One region of the Streptomyces sp. NPDC001985 genome, then DNA from elsewhere that is predicted to be linked to it. Evidence: riboswitches for the same ligand, from Rfam matches in the RefSeq annotation. Region 1 holds a riboswitch; each other region holds the start of a gene.
What was found. A riboswitch is a leader RNA that binds a small molecule or an ion and turns the genes downstream of it on or off. The one in region 1 is predicted to bind cyclic di-AMP.

Region 1 (5,249 bases):
AAGCTGCGCTTCTGGGTGAATCCGGCGTCCCGGAACACCTTGATCATCTTGGTGTTCGCGGGGAGCACCTCGGCCGCGAACCGCCGGATGCCGCGCTCGCGGGCGACCGCGGCGATGTGTTCGAGGAGGGCGGAGGCCACCCCCCGCCCCTGATGGGCGTCCTGGACGAGAAAGGCGACCTCGGCCCGGTCGGCGGGGGCGCTCGCCGGACGCCCCCGCGCGTCGATCCGGTCGTAGCGGACGGTCGCGATGAACTCGCCGCCCACCGTGACCGCGAGCCCCACCCGGTCCACGTAGTCGTGATGGGTGAACCGGTGGACATCCTTGGCGGAGAGCTGGGGGTAGGGCGCGAAGAAGCGGTAGTACTTGGACTCGTCCGAGACCTGCTCGTAGAAGCTGACCAGCCGCTCGGCGTCCTCGGTGGTGATGGGGCGGATGCGCGCGGTGCCCCCGTCGCGCAGCACCACGTCCGCTTCCCAGTGATCGGGGTAGGTCTGCTCCGGCCGCGTGTGCATGCCGAAAGCGTACGGCGCGCTCCCGCCGGGCGGGGGTTCACGGGGGCGGGGAGGGCCGTCGGGACCGGGTGCCGGGGCCGGGTGGCCCGCCGTTCCGGGACCTGCGGCAGTCGATCTTCATACCATGGCACACTGGTCTAGACAACCGATTTCATTGAAGGGCAACACCATGGCTGAGCGCCGCGTCCATGTCGGCTGGGCCGAGGGCCTTCACGCCCGACCCGCCTCCATCTTCGTCCGGGCCGCATCGGCTTCCGGCGTCCCGGTCACGATCGCCAAGGCCGACGGCAACGCGGTCAACGCCGCCTCCATGCTCGCGGTGCTGGGCCTGGGCGCCCAGGGCGGCGAGGAGATCGTGCTCGCGTCCGACGCGGAGGGCGCGGAAGCCGCCCTGGACCGGCTGGCCAAGCTGGTGGCCGAGGGGCTGGAAGAGCTTCCGGAGACGGTCTGACCCGATAGCGCGGGCAGTGTGGCCGGGGAACCCCCGACGGGGACTCCCCGGCCATCGCCGTTCCCGGCCCCGCGCCTTGCCGGATGCGCGGCCCACGACCGTCTCGGCCGACGCGGCCGGCTTCCGAGCCGTACACCCGGACGAACACCGGGCACTGAACACCGGACACCGGGCCCCGGGACCGCATGTCCGGATGACCACCCGGCAGGAGTCCGGCCCGCACGGCACGGAATCCGGGCACACCACCGCACCGTCGCACAGCCGGGCGCCGGGAGGGCACCCCGCCCGCCGAATCCGGGAGCACCGGGCACGGCGTTCCCTGAGCGGCCCGCCGGAGAGCCGTGACGGGCCGTCGCACCCCTCCGCCGGGGTATGTCGTGTGGATCTCGCTGGGCTCGCGCGCCCCGGCACCGCACCTCGCCGCGGTGTCGTCCGTCACCCCTGCCCGCCCCGCAGTGACCCCATCCTCCGCCTCGCGCCGCACGGCACCGGACCCAGCCCCACTCAGTCCCTAGTTCCGGACGCGCGCCGTCGTCACGGATCGGTGCGCCGGGCGAGCCGGTTCCGCGCTCCGCAGCCGGTGCGCCCCGGCGGTGCGCTCGGCGTGCAGCGCGGTGAGCGCCCGCGCCCGCTCCGCGTCCCCGCGCGCCACCGCGTCCACGATCGCCCCGTACTCGGCCCAGGACGCCGCGGGCTCGGCCGGCGGCTGCACCGCGTACATCCAGGCGATCTTGTGCCGGAGCTGGGTGAGCAGCGCGATCAGCCCCGGGCTCCCGGAGGCCCCGGCCAGGGTCTCGTGGAACCAGCCGGCGAGGGCCCGCAGGTCCTGGCTCTGCCCCCGGCGGGCCCGCTCCTGGCCGAGGCGGACCAGGCCGCGCAGCACCTTGAGGTGTGCCTCGGTGCGCCGCCGGGCGGCGCGGGCCGCGCCCAGCGGCTCCAGCAGCGCCCTGACCTCCAGCAGATCGGCGGCCTCCTGCTCGGTGGGCTCGGCGACCTGGGCACCGGCGTGTCTGCGGATGACGACAAAGCCCTCGGACTCCAGGGTGCGCAGGGCCTCGCGCACCGGGATGCGGGAGACTCCGTAGCGGCGGGCGAGCTGCTCCTCCGCGAGCCGGCCGCCGCGCGGGAACACCCCGGAGACGATGTCGTCGCGGAGCGCCGTGCCTACCGAGTGCGCGGGAACGCGCATCACCGAACCTCCGCCTTCATCCGCTCACTCCGCGTGGAACGCAGCCGGTCTGACGTCTGTTCGGCGACTCTATTGCAGCGGCCCCCGTTTTCCGATGGCCTCTCGACGGCCGGGGATTCCTTCCGGCCGCCACCCCGGCCGCCACCCGGCCGCAGCCCCGGACCGGGCGGCGGCACGCCGAAGGCCCCGGCGCGCTGCCGCCGGGGCCTTCGGTGGGATGACGGTGCGGGCCGGCCGCGCTCCGGGGGCGCCGGGCGTCCGACGGGACGCCGCCGGGCCCGGCGCGGTGGTGTCAGAGGGAGACTCCGTGGGCGCGCAGATAGGCGACCGGGTCGATGTCGGAGCCGTAGTCGGCGCCGCCTCTGGCCTCGAAGTGGAGGTGGGGCCCGGTGGAGTTGCCCGTGGAGCCCGCGAGGCCGATCTGCTGGCCCGCCACGACGCTCTGGCCCGCCGTGACACCGATGGACGCCAGATGGCCGTACTGGGTGTAGGAGCCGTCGTTCATCCTGATGACGACGTTGTTGCCATAGGCGCCGCCCCAGCCCGCCTCCACGACCGTGCCCATGCCGACCGACATCACGGGGGTGCCGTGGGGGGCGTGGAAGTCGATGCCGGAGTGGCTGCCGGAGGACCAGAGGGAGCCGCCGGCGCGGTAGCCGGTGGAGACATGGGAACCGGCGACGGGGGACTGGAAGGTGTTGAGCCGGCGGCGCTCTGCCTCACGGGCGGCGCGCTCCTCGGCCGCACGGGCCTCACGGGCCCGCTCGTCGGCCCTGCGCTGGGCCTCCTCGGCGGCCTGGACCCGGGCGACGGCCGCGGACTTCTGGGTGGCCGCCTGGTCGGCGACCTCGTCGGCGAGGGAGTCCGCGTCGGCGTCGGCGCTGATGATCATCAGCGATCCGGTGTCCTCCAGGGACGGCGCGCCCGATCCGGCGGCGTGGGCCGGGGCGGCGAGGGTTCCGCAGACTCCGGTGGTGGCGAGGGTGGCGACACCGGCGATGCTCGCGCTTCTGCGCGTCATCCGGCCAGGCGCACGGTGTTTCCCGGTGGGGCGGGTCAACGCCATGGAGAGGCTGGTCCTTTCCTTCCTTCTCGCCTACCGGGTTAGCTGACGGGTTCGGAGCAGGAAGGTCTCCTACGGGCCCCTCCGCATGGCGGCGAAGGCGCTCGATTCACCCCTGGGACGGTGGGTCCCCGGTTCCCCGGACTCGCGCCCTGGGGGATTCGGCGATGGCTGCCCGTGCCACGGGTGCGGCGTCGTGCGGGCGAACAGCCGGACCGACGCTAAGCGCGGGATCTTCCCTCCGCCAAACAAAGAGCTGCTTTTGTTGCACATGCCACAGCCCAGAAAGGCATCTTCCCCATGACAAACGATCAAAAGGGACATATGGCAGCCAGATGAGGGAACCCCGGCACCCGTGGCCGCCGGGGTTCCCTCATCCGTCCCGATCAGCCGGTGACGACGGTCACTTCACCGATACCGAGGGCCTTGACGGGCTCCGCGATCTGCGCGGCGTCCCCCACCAGGACCGTGACCAGCCGGTCCTGCGGGAAGGCGTTGACCACCGCGACCGTCGCCTCCACCGTGCCGGTCTCGGCCAGCCGGACGTAGAGCTGGGCCTGGTAGTCGTCGGGGAGGTGCTGCTCGACCTGGTCGGCCAGCGTGCCCGCGACGGAGGCGGCCATCTCGTACTTCAGCGGGGCGACGCCCACCAGGTTCTGCACCGCCACATCCCGCTCGGCGTCGGTGAGCCCGCCGGCCGCCAGGGTCCGCAGCACCTTCCACAGATCGTCGAGGGCCGGGCCGGTGTTGGGGGTGTCCACCGAGCCGCTGATGGCGAGCAGGGAGACGCCCGAGCCGTCCGGGGCGGAGCGCAGCACCTGGCCGAAGGCGCGCACACCGTAGGTGTAGCCCTTCTCCTCGCGGAGCACCCGGTCGAGCCGGGAGGTCAGCGTGCCGCCGAGGCAGTAGGTGCCGAGCACCTGGGCGGGCCAGACCCGGTCGTGGCGGTCCGCGCCGACCCGTCCGATCAGCACCTGGGTCTGGACCGCGCCGGGGCGGTCCACGACGACCACCCGGCCGGTGTCGTCGGCGGTGACCGCCGGCACGGGGCGCAGGTCCGCGGTGTCGCCCGTCCACTCGCCGAGGGTCTCGGCGAGCACGGCGTCGACATCGACCTCGGCGAGATCGCCGACGATCACCGCGGTGGCGGTGGCGGGGCGGACATGCGCCTCGTAGAAGGCGCGCACGGCCGCCGCGTCGATCCGGGCGACGGTCTCCTCGGTGCCCTGGCGCGGACGGGACATCCGCAGGGACTCCGGGAAGAGCTGCCGGTACAGCTCCTTGGCGGCCCGGCGGCCCGGGTTGGCCGTCTCGTGCGGGATCTCGTCCAGCCGGTTGCGCACCAGCCGCTCGATCTCGGTGTCGAGGAACGCGGGGGCCCGCAGGGCCTCGGCCACCAGCCCGAGCGCCTTGGGCAGCCGGGAGACCGGGACCTCCAGCGAGACCCGGACACCGGGGTGGTCGGCGTGTGCGTCGAGCGTGGCGCCGCACCGCTCCAGCTCGGCGGCGAACTCCTCGGCGGAGCGCTTGTCGGTGCCCTCCGAGAGCGCCCGCGCCATGATCGTGGCAATGCCGTCGAGGCCCTCGGGCTCGGCGTCGAGCGGCGCGTCGAGGGAGACCTCGACCGCCACGACCTGCTGTCCGGGGCGGTGACAGCGCAGCACGGTCAGGCCGTTGTCCAGGGTGCCGCGGTCGGGGGCGGGGAACGCCCAGGGCCTGGCCTCCCCGGCCTGCGGCTGCGGGTGGAACTCCATGGTGGTCAGCGGCTCGGCGGCGTCGGTCACTGGCGCGCCCCTTCTTCGTCGTCGCTCTGCTCGGTCGTGTCGGACGGGTCGTCGGCATCGGCGTCGGCGGCCACCGGCTCGTACACCAGCACCGCCCGGTTGTCGGGGCGCAGCCGGGCCGCGGCGACCGCGCGCACCTCGTCGGCGGTGATGTCGAGGACCCGGTCGACGGCGGTCAGCGCCAGCTGCGGGTCCCCGAAGAGCACCGCGTACCGGCAGAGTTCGTCGGCGCGGCCCGCGACGGTGG
Region 2 (5,249 bases), on a different contig from region 1:
GCCGGTGGTCACCATCACGGTGCCGACGGCGCCGGTGAGGTCGGCGACCGCGCGCTCGAAGCGCTCGGCCACGTCGTCCGGGTCGCTGCCCGGCCGGATGATGTCATTGCCCCCGGCGCAGAACGACACCAGGTCCGGGGCGAGTTGTCTGGCCCTCGGCACCTGCTCCGCGACGATCTGGTCGAGGAGACGGCCGCGTACCGCCAGGTTGGCGTAGCGAAAGGTGTGTTCGGGCCTGCGGTCGGCGAGCAGCACCGCGAAGCGGTCCGCCCAGCCGACGAAGGACCCGTCCGGTCCGGGGTCTCCGACTCCCTCGGTGAAGCTGTCACCGATAGCCGCGTACGACCCGATTCCGCCCTGGTTGTCTGTGCTCGAATCGTCTGCCACAAGAACTCATCTTGAACCCGTGGATGTGACCTACGCGACCGTAAGGAGGGGTTGACGGCGGGTGATCTTTACCACCGGGGAATATCACGCGGTGGGGAATAGCGCCGAATCCCCCCGCACCGTCGGGCGGTACGGGGGGATTCGAGCGTTCTGGGCGGTTTGCCGTTCGCCTCAGAGGGAGACGCCGTGCTGGCGGAGATACGCCACCGGGTCGATGTCCGAGCCGTAGGAGGCGGTGGTGCGGATCTCGAAGTGCAGGTGCGGGCCGCTGGAGTTGCCGGTGGAGCCCGAGAGGCCGAGCTGGGTGCCGCCGCTCACGCTCTGCCCCGCGGAGACGGAGAGGGAGGAGAGGTGGGCGTACTGCCCGTAGGTGCCGTCGGTGTGCTGGACGATGACCTCGTTGCCGTACGCGCCGCTCCAGCCGGCGGAGACGACGGTGCCCGGACCGACGGAGCGGACGGAGGTGCCGGTGGGCGCCGCGAAGTCGACACCGGTGTGGTAGCCGCTGGACCACATCGAGCCGGTCGCGCGGTAGGAGGTGGTGACACCGCCGGACGCGACCGGGCTGGTGTAGCCGGAGGAGGAGCCCTGGGCCTCCCCGGCGGGCTGCTCCGGGGCCGGCTGCTCGGCGGCGGGGGCGGGCTCCGGCTCCGGCTGGGGGGCCGCGGCACCGGCCGGGCCCTTGCCGCCGGAGCCGGTGCCCGGGGTCTTCTCCGGGGCGGCGGCCGGGCCGGACTCCCGGCCTCCGGAGCGGTCGGCGCGCGCCTCGGACGCGCCGCCGATGGCGAGTTCGAGACCCGGGTGGATCATCGAGGGATCGTCGCCGATGGTGTCGCGGTTCTTCTCGTACAGCCCCTGCCAGCCGCCGTCGACCCGGTGCTCGTCGGCGATCGCGGTCAGATGGTCGCCGGCGACGACGCGGTACGTGGCGGAGGCGGGGGCCGCCGGGGCCTGAGCCTGGGTCTGGGTCTGGGCCTGGGCGGCCTTCACCGGGGCCACGGCGGGGGCGGCGGCCGGGGCCGACCGCTCGGCCGCGTGGGCGCCGGTCGCCCCCATCAGCGGGAGGGCCAAGGCGGCCCCGCCGGTGCCGGCGGCGACGAAACCACGGGTGAGCGGGTTGTTCCTGGGGCGGCGGTGCTTACCCTTTGCGGGCATGGCGCATTCCTCTCCGGCGCCTGCGAGGTGAGCTGTCGGGTTCGGGCTGGAGATGCCCGGCCGCGCTCTGCGCGGCTTCACCCCGAGCCGTCCGGCGAGCCGGAACGGCGTACTGCCTGGGTCCCCCGCTCCTGCCACGAATCGACGTCCGATGGGAGTCCGGCCGGCGGCAGGATTAGGCGGTCCGCCCGGATGGCCGTGACCGTAGATGAGCCGAGCGGACCGGAACAAGCTGCTCCGCTTCACGGCCGGGGGTCCTGCGGCCCCGCTCCCGGGGATTCCGGTCACCCTGCGTGGAGCGCGCTCCCCCAACTCCCGCCCCGGCGTCGGCGTTGTCCTCCGCCGCACCGGCACGGACCGTCACCACTATGATCCTGCTCACCGACCGCACCCCATCTCCGCCGCAGCCGGGGCAGGTTATGGCGAAACAGCTAAATGGGCCATAACGACCCAGATGTGCTGATTAGAGACGGTGGAGCCGGAAGACCGCGGCGTCGAGGTCACCCGAGAGCCCGGTGTGCAGCCCGTGGTGCAGCAGCACCGCCCCCCGGTGCACGGCGCCGGTGTCCCGGCACTCGTACCGGCCGGCCGGATCGAGGCCGCGCAGCCGGAGCCTCGGCGGCCGTTCGCCGTAGTGCTGCGACGGGAGCCAGGCGAGGACGGCGGTCTCGTCGCCGCGCAGATACTGCACCGCGCTCAGTCCGCCGCCGGGCGGGCGGAGCCGGTGGAGGTCGCCGTGCTGCACCAGTGGCCGTATCTCCTTGTAGAGAGCGATCCAGCCGCGCGCCTCGGCGAGTTCCTCCTCGCTCCACTCGGTGAGGTCGCCGCCGATGCCCAGCACCCCGGCCATGGCACTGACGAAGCGGAAGCGGAGCGAGCTGCGCCGGCCGTTGAGCTGGGTGTTCGGACTGTCGGTGACCCAGGCGGCCATCACCCGCGCCGGATGGAGCTGGCTCAGGCCGTGCTGGATGGCGAGCCGGTCCAGCGGATCGGTGTTGTCGGAGGTCCACACCTGATCCGTACGGGAGAGAATCCCGAGGTCGATCCGGCCGCCGCCGCCCGAGCAGGACTCGAAGTCCACCCCGGGGTGGGCGGCCCGCAGCCGGTCCAGGAGTCCGTACAGCCCCTGGACGTGCTCCACCCACAGCCGCTGCGGATAGGGGTCGCCCGGCCAGCCGGGGTCGGTGAAGCAGCGGTTGAAGTCCCACTTCACGTAGTCGATCGGCGCGCTGTCGAGCAGCGCGTGCAGCCGCTCCCACAGATGCTCCCGGACATCGCGGCGGGCGACATTGAGGACGAGCTGATGGCGGTACTCGGTACGGGTCCGGCCGGGCCGGTGCTGCACCCAGTCGGGGTGGGCGCGGTGGAGATCGCTGTCGGGGTTGACCATCTCCGGCTCGACCCAGATCCCGAAGCGCATCCCCCGCGCGCGCACCTCGTCGGCGAGCGGCTTGAGACCGCCGGGGAAGCGGTCGGGGTTGGGGGTCCAGTCGCCGAGCCCGGCGCGGTCGCTGGTGCGCCGCCCGAACCAGGCGTCGTCGACCACGAAGAGCTCGACCCCGAGGGCGGCGGCCCGCCGGGCGAGGGCGCGCTGCTGCGGCTCGGAGATGTCGAAGCCGGTGGCCTCCCAGGAGTTGTAGAGGACGGGCCGCTCGGCCGCCGCGTCCGGGATCACCCGGGCGAGCTGCCAGCGGTGCCAGGCCCTGCTGGCCCCGCCGAAGCCCTCCCGGCTCCAGAGCCCGGCGAAGACGGGCGAGACATAGGACTCGCCGGGGGCGAGCCGCACCAGTCCGGAGTCGTCGTGGCCCGCGCCCCCGGTGATCTGGACCAGTCCGTCGGGCAGCCGGTGGACGGCGATCCGCCAGGAGCCGGACCAGCCGAGCGCACAGCCGTACACCTCGCCGTGCTCCTCGGTCGCCGCGCCGCCGGCGTCCAGGGCGACCCAGGGCAGATGCTGGTGTCCGGTGTGGCCCCGGCGGCTCCCGATGATGTGCTCGCCGTACGTCAGCGGGGAGCGCACCAGCCGGGACTCGGCCGCCCAGCGGCCGTGGAGCTGGCTCAGCCGCCAGGTGTCGCGCGGGGGCAGGGTCCAGGTGGCGGCGTCGGCGCGGAGCAGCTCCAGGGCGGGTCCCGTGCCCTCGTGCGCGGCGGTGGTCCAGCGCTCGACGACATCGCTGTCGTCGCGCATCCGGTGGTGCAGGGTGAGTCCGAGGCCGTGCACGGGGTCGGTGAAGCGCAGCCGCAGTTCGTCGCCGTCCACCGTGGCGCCGGCGAAGGCCCACTCGGTGCCGCGCACCTCGGGGGTGCGGACGCTGAGCGCGGGGCGGACGAAGCGGGGGCCGCCCTCGACCGGGTACTCCTCATGGCCGTCGAGCGGGGATTCGAAGGGGCGGTGGGGCGGTGGGGCCTCGGCGGCGAGCGCCTCGGCGTCCGCGCCGGTGATCCGGGGGCCCCAGTGGAGGTGGAGCAGCGCGTCGTCGTCCGACAGCCGAAACGCATAGCTGCTCGACGCCCCGGAGAGCACCCAGACACGGCCCCTGCCGACACTTTCGATCATCCCGACCCCCGGATTGCAACAGATCCGAACAGGCCCGCACATCATCCGACGGTTTCCCCCGTCGGTGCAATGCCCCCGTAACAGCCGGAATAAATGATTGCCCGAGGAATCGATGTCGTATCGTCAAGAACACGCCATCGTCGGCGACGAGCGCCGGCGTCCGTGACCTCAGGAGCCTCCGTGACGCAGCAGTTGCCACAGGTCCCGTCGACCGAGCCCGAGCTGGCCGGGGTGCGCAATTTCCGGGATGTCGGCGGGCTGCCGACCGTGGACGGCGGCCGGGTGCGGTACGGCAGGCTCTACCGCAGCGGTCACCTCGCCAACGCCACCGCGGAGGATGTGTCGTTCCTGGCCGGCCTGGGGCTGCGCACGATCTTCGACTTCCGGAACTCGGCGGACCTGCTGCTGGACGGGCACGACGCCGAGGTGCCCGGAGTGCTCCATGTGAACATGCCGCTGAGCGACCCCGCCGACGGCACCGAGTTCTGGCGGATGGTCCGGGACGGCGATCTCGTCCAGCTGCGCGCGGTCCTGGGCGACGGCCGGGCCTCGGCCCGGATGACCGATTCGTACCGCACGATGATCCGGGAACGGACCGGGGAGCACCGCCGGCTGCTGCTCGCGCTCGCCGACGACAGCCTGCCCGCGCTGATGCACTGCGCGGCGGGCAAGGACCGGGCGGGGCTCTCCATAGCGGTGTCGCTGCTCGCGGTCGGCGTGGAGCGGGAGGCGATCGAGGCGGACTATCTCCAGTCCAACGATCCGCGGCGGCGCTACCTGGTGCGGCGCGGCGACAGTTCGCCCGAGGGGATGTCGGCGGAGGTGATGGAGCTGCTGAGCCCGCTCTTCGACGCGCGCGCGGAGTATCTGCGGGCCGCGCTGGAGACGATCGAGGAGACCTGGGGCTCCACCGAGCGCTATCTCGGCGAGGGGCTGGGGCTCGGCGCCCCGGTCCGCGAGCGGCTGCGGGAGCGGCTCGTCACCACCGGGGTCTGAGCGCCGGGGCGGGGGGCGGGGGTTCGAGCGCGGGGTTCCGGAGGGCGGGGCCGTGGTTCGAGCGCCGGGCTCCGGAGGGCGGGGCCGGGCGCCCGGGCCGCCCGGGGCGGGGGCGGCCACGCTCGCGGCTGCTACTTGCCCATCTCGAAGAGCA
Region 3 (5,249 bases), on a different contig from region 1:
CTCCGGGCCCATCTGGGCCTCCTGGAACAGGAGCGCGAGCGCATCGGGCGGCAGATCGCCTCGGTGCGGACCACTCTGCACAAGACCGAGAGAGGGGAACAGCTCATGGCGGAGGACGTGCTCGACGGCTTCGACCACACCCGGTACGAGCGGGAGGTCACCGAGCGCTGGGGCCGGCGGGCGTATCAGCGCGGCGACCAGTGGTGGCGCTCGCTGAGCGAGCCGGAGCGCCAGGGATATCTGCGGGAGCAGAAGGGCATCGCGGCGGACTTCGCCCGGGCGCTGGCGGACGGCGAGGAGCCCGGCGGCGAGCGGGCGCAGGCAATCACCCGGCGCCAGTACGGATGGCTGTCGGCGATGGACGCCCCGTCGAAGTGCCATTTCATCGGACTCGGTGAGATGTACGTCACTGATGAGCGGTTCGCGGCCCACTACGAGCGCCATGGGGAAGGGACAGCTGCCTTTGTCCGGGACGCGATGAGGATTTTCGGCGAGCGGGAACTGACCGACTGACCGGCCGCCGCCTCCCCGGCGGGACAGCCGGATGGGGGTGGCGAAGAGGGTGAATTCGGTGCATTAGGTGGGGGTCGGGGCGGGAAATCCGGCCCCCGCAGGCCGGGAACACCCCGGAAATGAGGGCTCGCTCCGCGCCTCCGGGGGAAAGTGGGGAGAAGCGCGCTCCGGATGGCGTAAGGTTGTGTTCAACGACGCGGGGTGGAGCAGCTCGGTAGCTCGCTGGGCTCATAACCCAGAGGTCGCAGGTTCAAATCCTGTCCCCGCTACTGAAAGACCGTGGCCCGGCACTTCTCAGGAAGTGCCGGGCCATTGTCGTATGCGCGCGTCCTCGGCCCCCGCCCGGTGTATCGCCCGGTTGGACGGCGGCGGCTCGCCTCCCCGCGCGGTTGCCGCGACCCTGGGAGGGGCGCGGGAGACGTGTCCGCAGCCGTCGGCGGGCCGGAACCGGTCGGGAGAGCACCCTTGGCGCAGGAACAGCTCAGTGGATACGGCGCGCGCCGCTTTGTCCGGATGCTGCCCGTGCTCATGATCGTCGGCGGCTTCGTCTTCGATCTCGCCACCCCGCAGCGGTTCACCGCCGCGCCGATGTTCGCGGCGGCCCCGCTGATCGCCGCACCCTTCTTCTCCTGGCGCACCACCCTGCTGACCGGGCTCGCGGCGACCGCCGGGGTGATCGGGCTCCACTTCTACAAGGAGACGCTGGACGAGCCCACGACGTACACGGAGCTGGTCACCGTCGTCACCGTCTCCGGTCTGGCGCTGCTCATCAACCGGGTCATCCGGCGCGGCAACGAGCGGCTGGCCTCGGCGCGGGTCGTCGCCGAGACCGCCATGCGGGCCGTGCTGCCCACCCCCGCCGAGCGGATCGGCGGGTTCCGGGTCGCCGCGCGCTACGAGGCGGCCGTCGCGGACGCCTTCATCGGCGGCGACCTCTTCGCCGTCCAGGACACCCCGCACGGCGTACGGCTGGTGCTGGGCGATGTCCGGGGCAAGGGGCTCGGCGCGGTGGAGGCGGTCGCTGTCGCCATCGGCGCCTTCCGGGAGGCCGCCGAGCAGGAGACATCGCTGGAGCGGGTCACCGGCCGGCTGGAGCGGGCGCTGAACCGCGAGGCCGGCCGGCGCGAGACGCTGGACGCCGTCGAGGCGTTCACCACCGCCGTCCTCGGCGAGATCCCGCGCTCCGGCGGCGTCGTACGGCTGGTGAACCGGGGCCACCCGGCCCCGCTGATGCTGTACGGGGACGGGGGGCTCGGCCCGCTCGAACCCCGCGAGCACGCCCTCCCGCTCTCCATGGGCGAGCTGGAGCCCCGGCCGGACCGGGCGGACGAGTACCCGCTGCCGCCCGGCGCCACGCTGCTCCTCTACACCGACGGGGTCTCCGAGGCGCGTGACGCGCACGGGGTGTTCTACGACCCGGCCGCGCGCCTGCGGGGCCGGATCTTCACGGGGCCGGGGGAGCTGCTGGACGCGGTACTGGACGATGTGCGGCGGCACACGGGCGGGGGCGCCACGGACGACATGGCCCTGCTCGCGCTGACCAGCCCGGCGACGGCCCCCGAACCCGGTCCCGAACCCGGTCCCGAACCCGGTCCCGAACCCGGTCCCGAACCCGGTCCGGTGTCCGGCGGCGGCGATGGCGCCGGCGATGGCGGGAACCGGTCGGGCCGCCCTTCCCACGGTGCGTAATCAGAGGTCACCCCTCCGACAACGACTGATAACAATTGATATACCGTCAGTTTCGGCGCGGAGGCTGACTGCCGCTCAGGTCGCCCGAATCCGGCTGCTTGTGTCCCGTTAAGTCCATGGCAAAGAGTTTAAAGATCACTCGGAACAACTTGGAATCCGGACCGCGTGTCTATTAACGTTCGATAACGCAGCGCGGTCGTCCCAGCCGCCGTCAGGGTGGCGCCGCGCGCGTGCGCCGAATCCCGCAAGGGAACCGGGGAACCACCCATTGGGGTGAATCGGACATCGTCCACCGTTCAGTTCGCGGTGAGCGCTGCCCGTAGGAGACCTTCCTGCTCCGAACCCGTCAGCTAACCCGGTAGGCGATAAGGAAGGAAAGGAGTACGCCTCAGTGGCGTCAAACAGGCCTGCCCCGGAATCGCCTTACACGACTGCGGTCTTCAGCGAGGACGGGGCCGAGCGGTCCGTCGGTGAGTGGAACCCCACCGCGGAGACCGTCCGCCCGGTGCGCGGCCGGCACCGCCACCGTGTGATGAAGCAGCGCGGTGGATTCGCCCGCAGCTCCACCGTTCTCGGTGTCGGTGTGATCGCCGCCGTCGGCGCCGGTGGCATCGCCACCGCGCAGAACAAACCCGCCATCGCGATATCCCTCCCCGACGTCGACTCTCTTCCCGGCGTCGGCGCTTTCATGTCCGAGGACGCCGCGGACGGCGCCGAGGCGGACCGCGAGCGGACCGCCGAGTACGAGACCATGGGCCTCGCCGCCCAGGAGGCCCAGCCCACCGCGGCCGAGGCCCTGCGCTCCCGCATCCTGGAGCAGGCCGAGGACCAGCAGGCCGGTGCCGCCGAGGCAGCGCGGGCCGCCGCCGAGCGCGACGCCGCCGAGAAGGCCGCCGCGGCGGCCGAGAAGGCGGAGAAGGAAGCCGAGGCCAAGGCCGAGGCCGAGCGCGAGGCGGAGCGGAAGGCCAAGGAGAAGGCCAAGGCCGAGGCCAAGGAGAGGGCCGAGCAGAAGGCCAAGGAGAAGGCGGCGGCCGAGGCCGAGGCCAAGCGCGCCGCGCAGCTCGCCGGCAGCTACGCCCTGCCGACCTCCTCGTACACGATCACCGCCACCTACGGTCAGTCCGGCTCCATGTGGTCCTCGGGCCAGCACACCGGCCTCGACTTCGCGGCCCCGGCCGGCACCCCGGTCAAGGCCGTGGGCGGCGGCACCGTCAAGTCGGCCGGCTGGTCCGGCTCGTACGGCTACCGCATCGTGCTGCAGCTCTCCGACGGCACCGAGGTGTCGTACGCGCACCTCTCCTCGATGACCGTGGGCGCGGGCCAGCAGGTCTCCACCGGCGAGACCATCGGCCGGGTCGGCTCCACCGGCAACTCCTCCGGCGACCACCTCCACCTGGAGGTCATGACCCCGGGCGGTTCCGCCATGGACCCGATGGCCTGGCTGCGCAGCAAGAACCTCAACCCCTGACGGCTCCCTGAGGGGTCCCCCTCACCGGCCGCGGAACCCCGGCAGCCCTGGCATCCACCCCCCATGCCAGGGCTGCCGGTCTTTCCCGGGCGGACTCAGCGGCGGTACGGGTTGTACCCCTCGTAGTCCCGGTACGGCGGCGGCACCCGGACCCGGCCGGTCGCCCGCGCCGCGTGGATCAGCGCCGGGGACGCCGCGTCCTTCCGCTGCCACATGTGGTGGAGCAGCTCCTGCTCCCGGGCGACGAAGTCCGGGCCCGCCGCGCCCCGGCCGGCCCGGTGGCGCAGAAACGCCAGCGAGGTGGCGAACCGCTGGTACTCCGACACCGTGTGCGCCGCCGCCGGACCTCCCGTGCGCCGGGCCACATCACGGGCCAGGGCGCGGGCCTTCATCGACGACAGCGCCGGCGGCTCCGCCGGGGCGAGCCAGCCGGCCGCCGCGTAGGCGGGCAGTTCGGACGCTATCGTGCGCAGCTCCCGCTGCCGGGTCCAGATCACCAGCCAGGTCAGCAGCGCGAACGCGGGAACCATGAACGCCCCGTACACCGCGTAGAAGCCCCAGGGGCCGAGATACGACGCCGAGCCGTTCCACAGCGCGTGCACGGCCATCGACAGCAGCAGCCCGAGCAGCGGCAGCGCGGTCCTGCGGAACCGGCGGTGGCGGGCGGCCAGGGCGGCGGCCCCGAAGCCGATGCCGGTCAGCACGGTGAAGAGGGGGTGGGCGAACGGCGACATGACGATACGGACGAAGAAGGTCGCGGCGGTCACCGACTCCAGGCCCGACTGGCCCAGCTCCCGGTCCTCACCGAACGCCGTGCCGAGGTAGAGGATGTTCTCGGTGAAGGCGAAACCGGTGGCGGTGAAGCCGGCGATCACCACGCCGTCCACGATTCCGGTGAACTCCCGGCGGCGGAAGAAGAAGATCAGCGCGATGGCCACGGCCTTCGCGCTCTCCTCGACAATGGGCGCGATCACCGTGGCGCCCAGGGTGTCCGCGCTGGTGGGGTCGGCGGTGGCGGTGGCGATCCAGCGGATCGCGAAGGAGTTCGCGAGGATCGCGACCAGGGCGGCGGCGAAGGCGCCCCAGGCGAAGGCGAAGATCAGATTCCGCCAGGGGCCCGGTTCGACCCGGTCCAGCCAGCGGAAGGCGGCGGCGAGCAGCGGTACGGGGAGGGTGGCCAGCCCCAGGCCGACGAGGAAGCCCTGGGTGCCGGTCTCGTCCCGGACCAGCGCGAGGATCACCAGGGCGCACAGGGCCAGCACGGTGATCGGGAGACCGGCCCGGAGCGCCTTGCTCTGCCAGAGCCGGGCGGCCCGGCGCGGCTTGTAGCGCCAGCGGGCCCGCTCGGGCACGGCGTCGAACACCGGCTGCCGCGCGCAGGCGGGGACGGCGGGACCGGGGGTGGGAGCGGTCGCCGGACGCGGGGGCGGAACGGGGGCGGGGGACGGCTCCCCGTCCGGCTGGAGGGGTGGCGCGTTGGACGGCGGACGGGGCTGCGGGTGATGGGGGAGCGGCTCGGACACCCAACGACCCTAACGACGCCCACTGACACCTGGCGACGCCGTCTCGGCGCCCACCC

Region 2: another riboswitch for cyclic di-AMP. It lies ahead of ABT122_RS26285 (M23 family metallopeptidase); the one in region 1 lies ahead of ABT122_RS01280 (M23 family metallopeptidase).
Region 3: another riboswitch for cyclic di-AMP. It lies ahead of ABT122_RS14450 (M23 family metallopeptidase); the one in region 1 lies ahead of ABT122_RS01280 (M23 family metallopeptidase).

The regions. Positions count from the first base shown of each region.
Region 1 covers NZ_JBEOYB010000002.1:104,832-110,080, forward strand. The annotation lists gene ABT122_RS01265 (GNAT family N-acetyltransferase) at 1-515, opposite strand, end outside; gene ABT122_RS01270 (HPr family phosphocarrier protein) at 685-966, shown strand; gene ABT122_RS01275 (GntR family transcriptional regulator) at 1,478-2,155, opposite strand; gene ABT122_RS01280 (M23 family metallopeptidase) at 2,448-3,221, opposite strand; cyclic di-AMP (ydaO/yuaA leader) riboswitch at 3,235-3,395, opposite strand; gene ABT122_RS01285 (M16 family metallopeptidase) at 3,605-4,972, opposite strand; gene ABT122_RS01290 (M16 family metallopeptidase) at 4,999-5,249, opposite strand, start outside.
Region 2 covers NZ_JBEOYB010000068.1:28,038-33,286, reverse strand. The annotation lists gene ABT122_RS26290 (SGNH/GDSL hydrolase family protein) at 1-387, opposite strand, end outside; gene ABT122_RS26285 (M23 family metallopeptidase) at 559-1,542, opposite strand; cyclic di-AMP (ydaO/yuaA leader) riboswitch at 1,547-1,699, opposite strand; gene ABT122_RS26280 (alpha-galactosidase) at 2,006-4,099, opposite strand; gene ABT122_RS26275 (tyrosine-protein phosphatase) at 4,280-5,095, shown strand; gene ABT122_RS26270 (DUF6126 family protein) at 5,227-5,249, opposite strand, start outside.
Region 3 covers NZ_JBEOYB010000027.1:17,087-22,335, reverse strand. The annotation lists gene ABT122_RS14465 (MerR family transcriptional regulator) at 1-513, shown strand, start outside; tRNA gene ABT122_RS14460 (tRNA-Met) at 709-782, shown strand; gene ABT122_RS14455 (PP2C family protein-serine/threonine phosphatase) at 979-2,202, shown strand; cyclic di-AMP (ydaO/yuaA leader) riboswitch at 2,426-2,582, shown strand; gene ABT122_RS14450 (M23 family metallopeptidase) at 2,594-3,670, shown strand; gene ABT122_RS14445 (PrsW family intramembrane metalloprotease) at 3,766-5,193, opposite strand.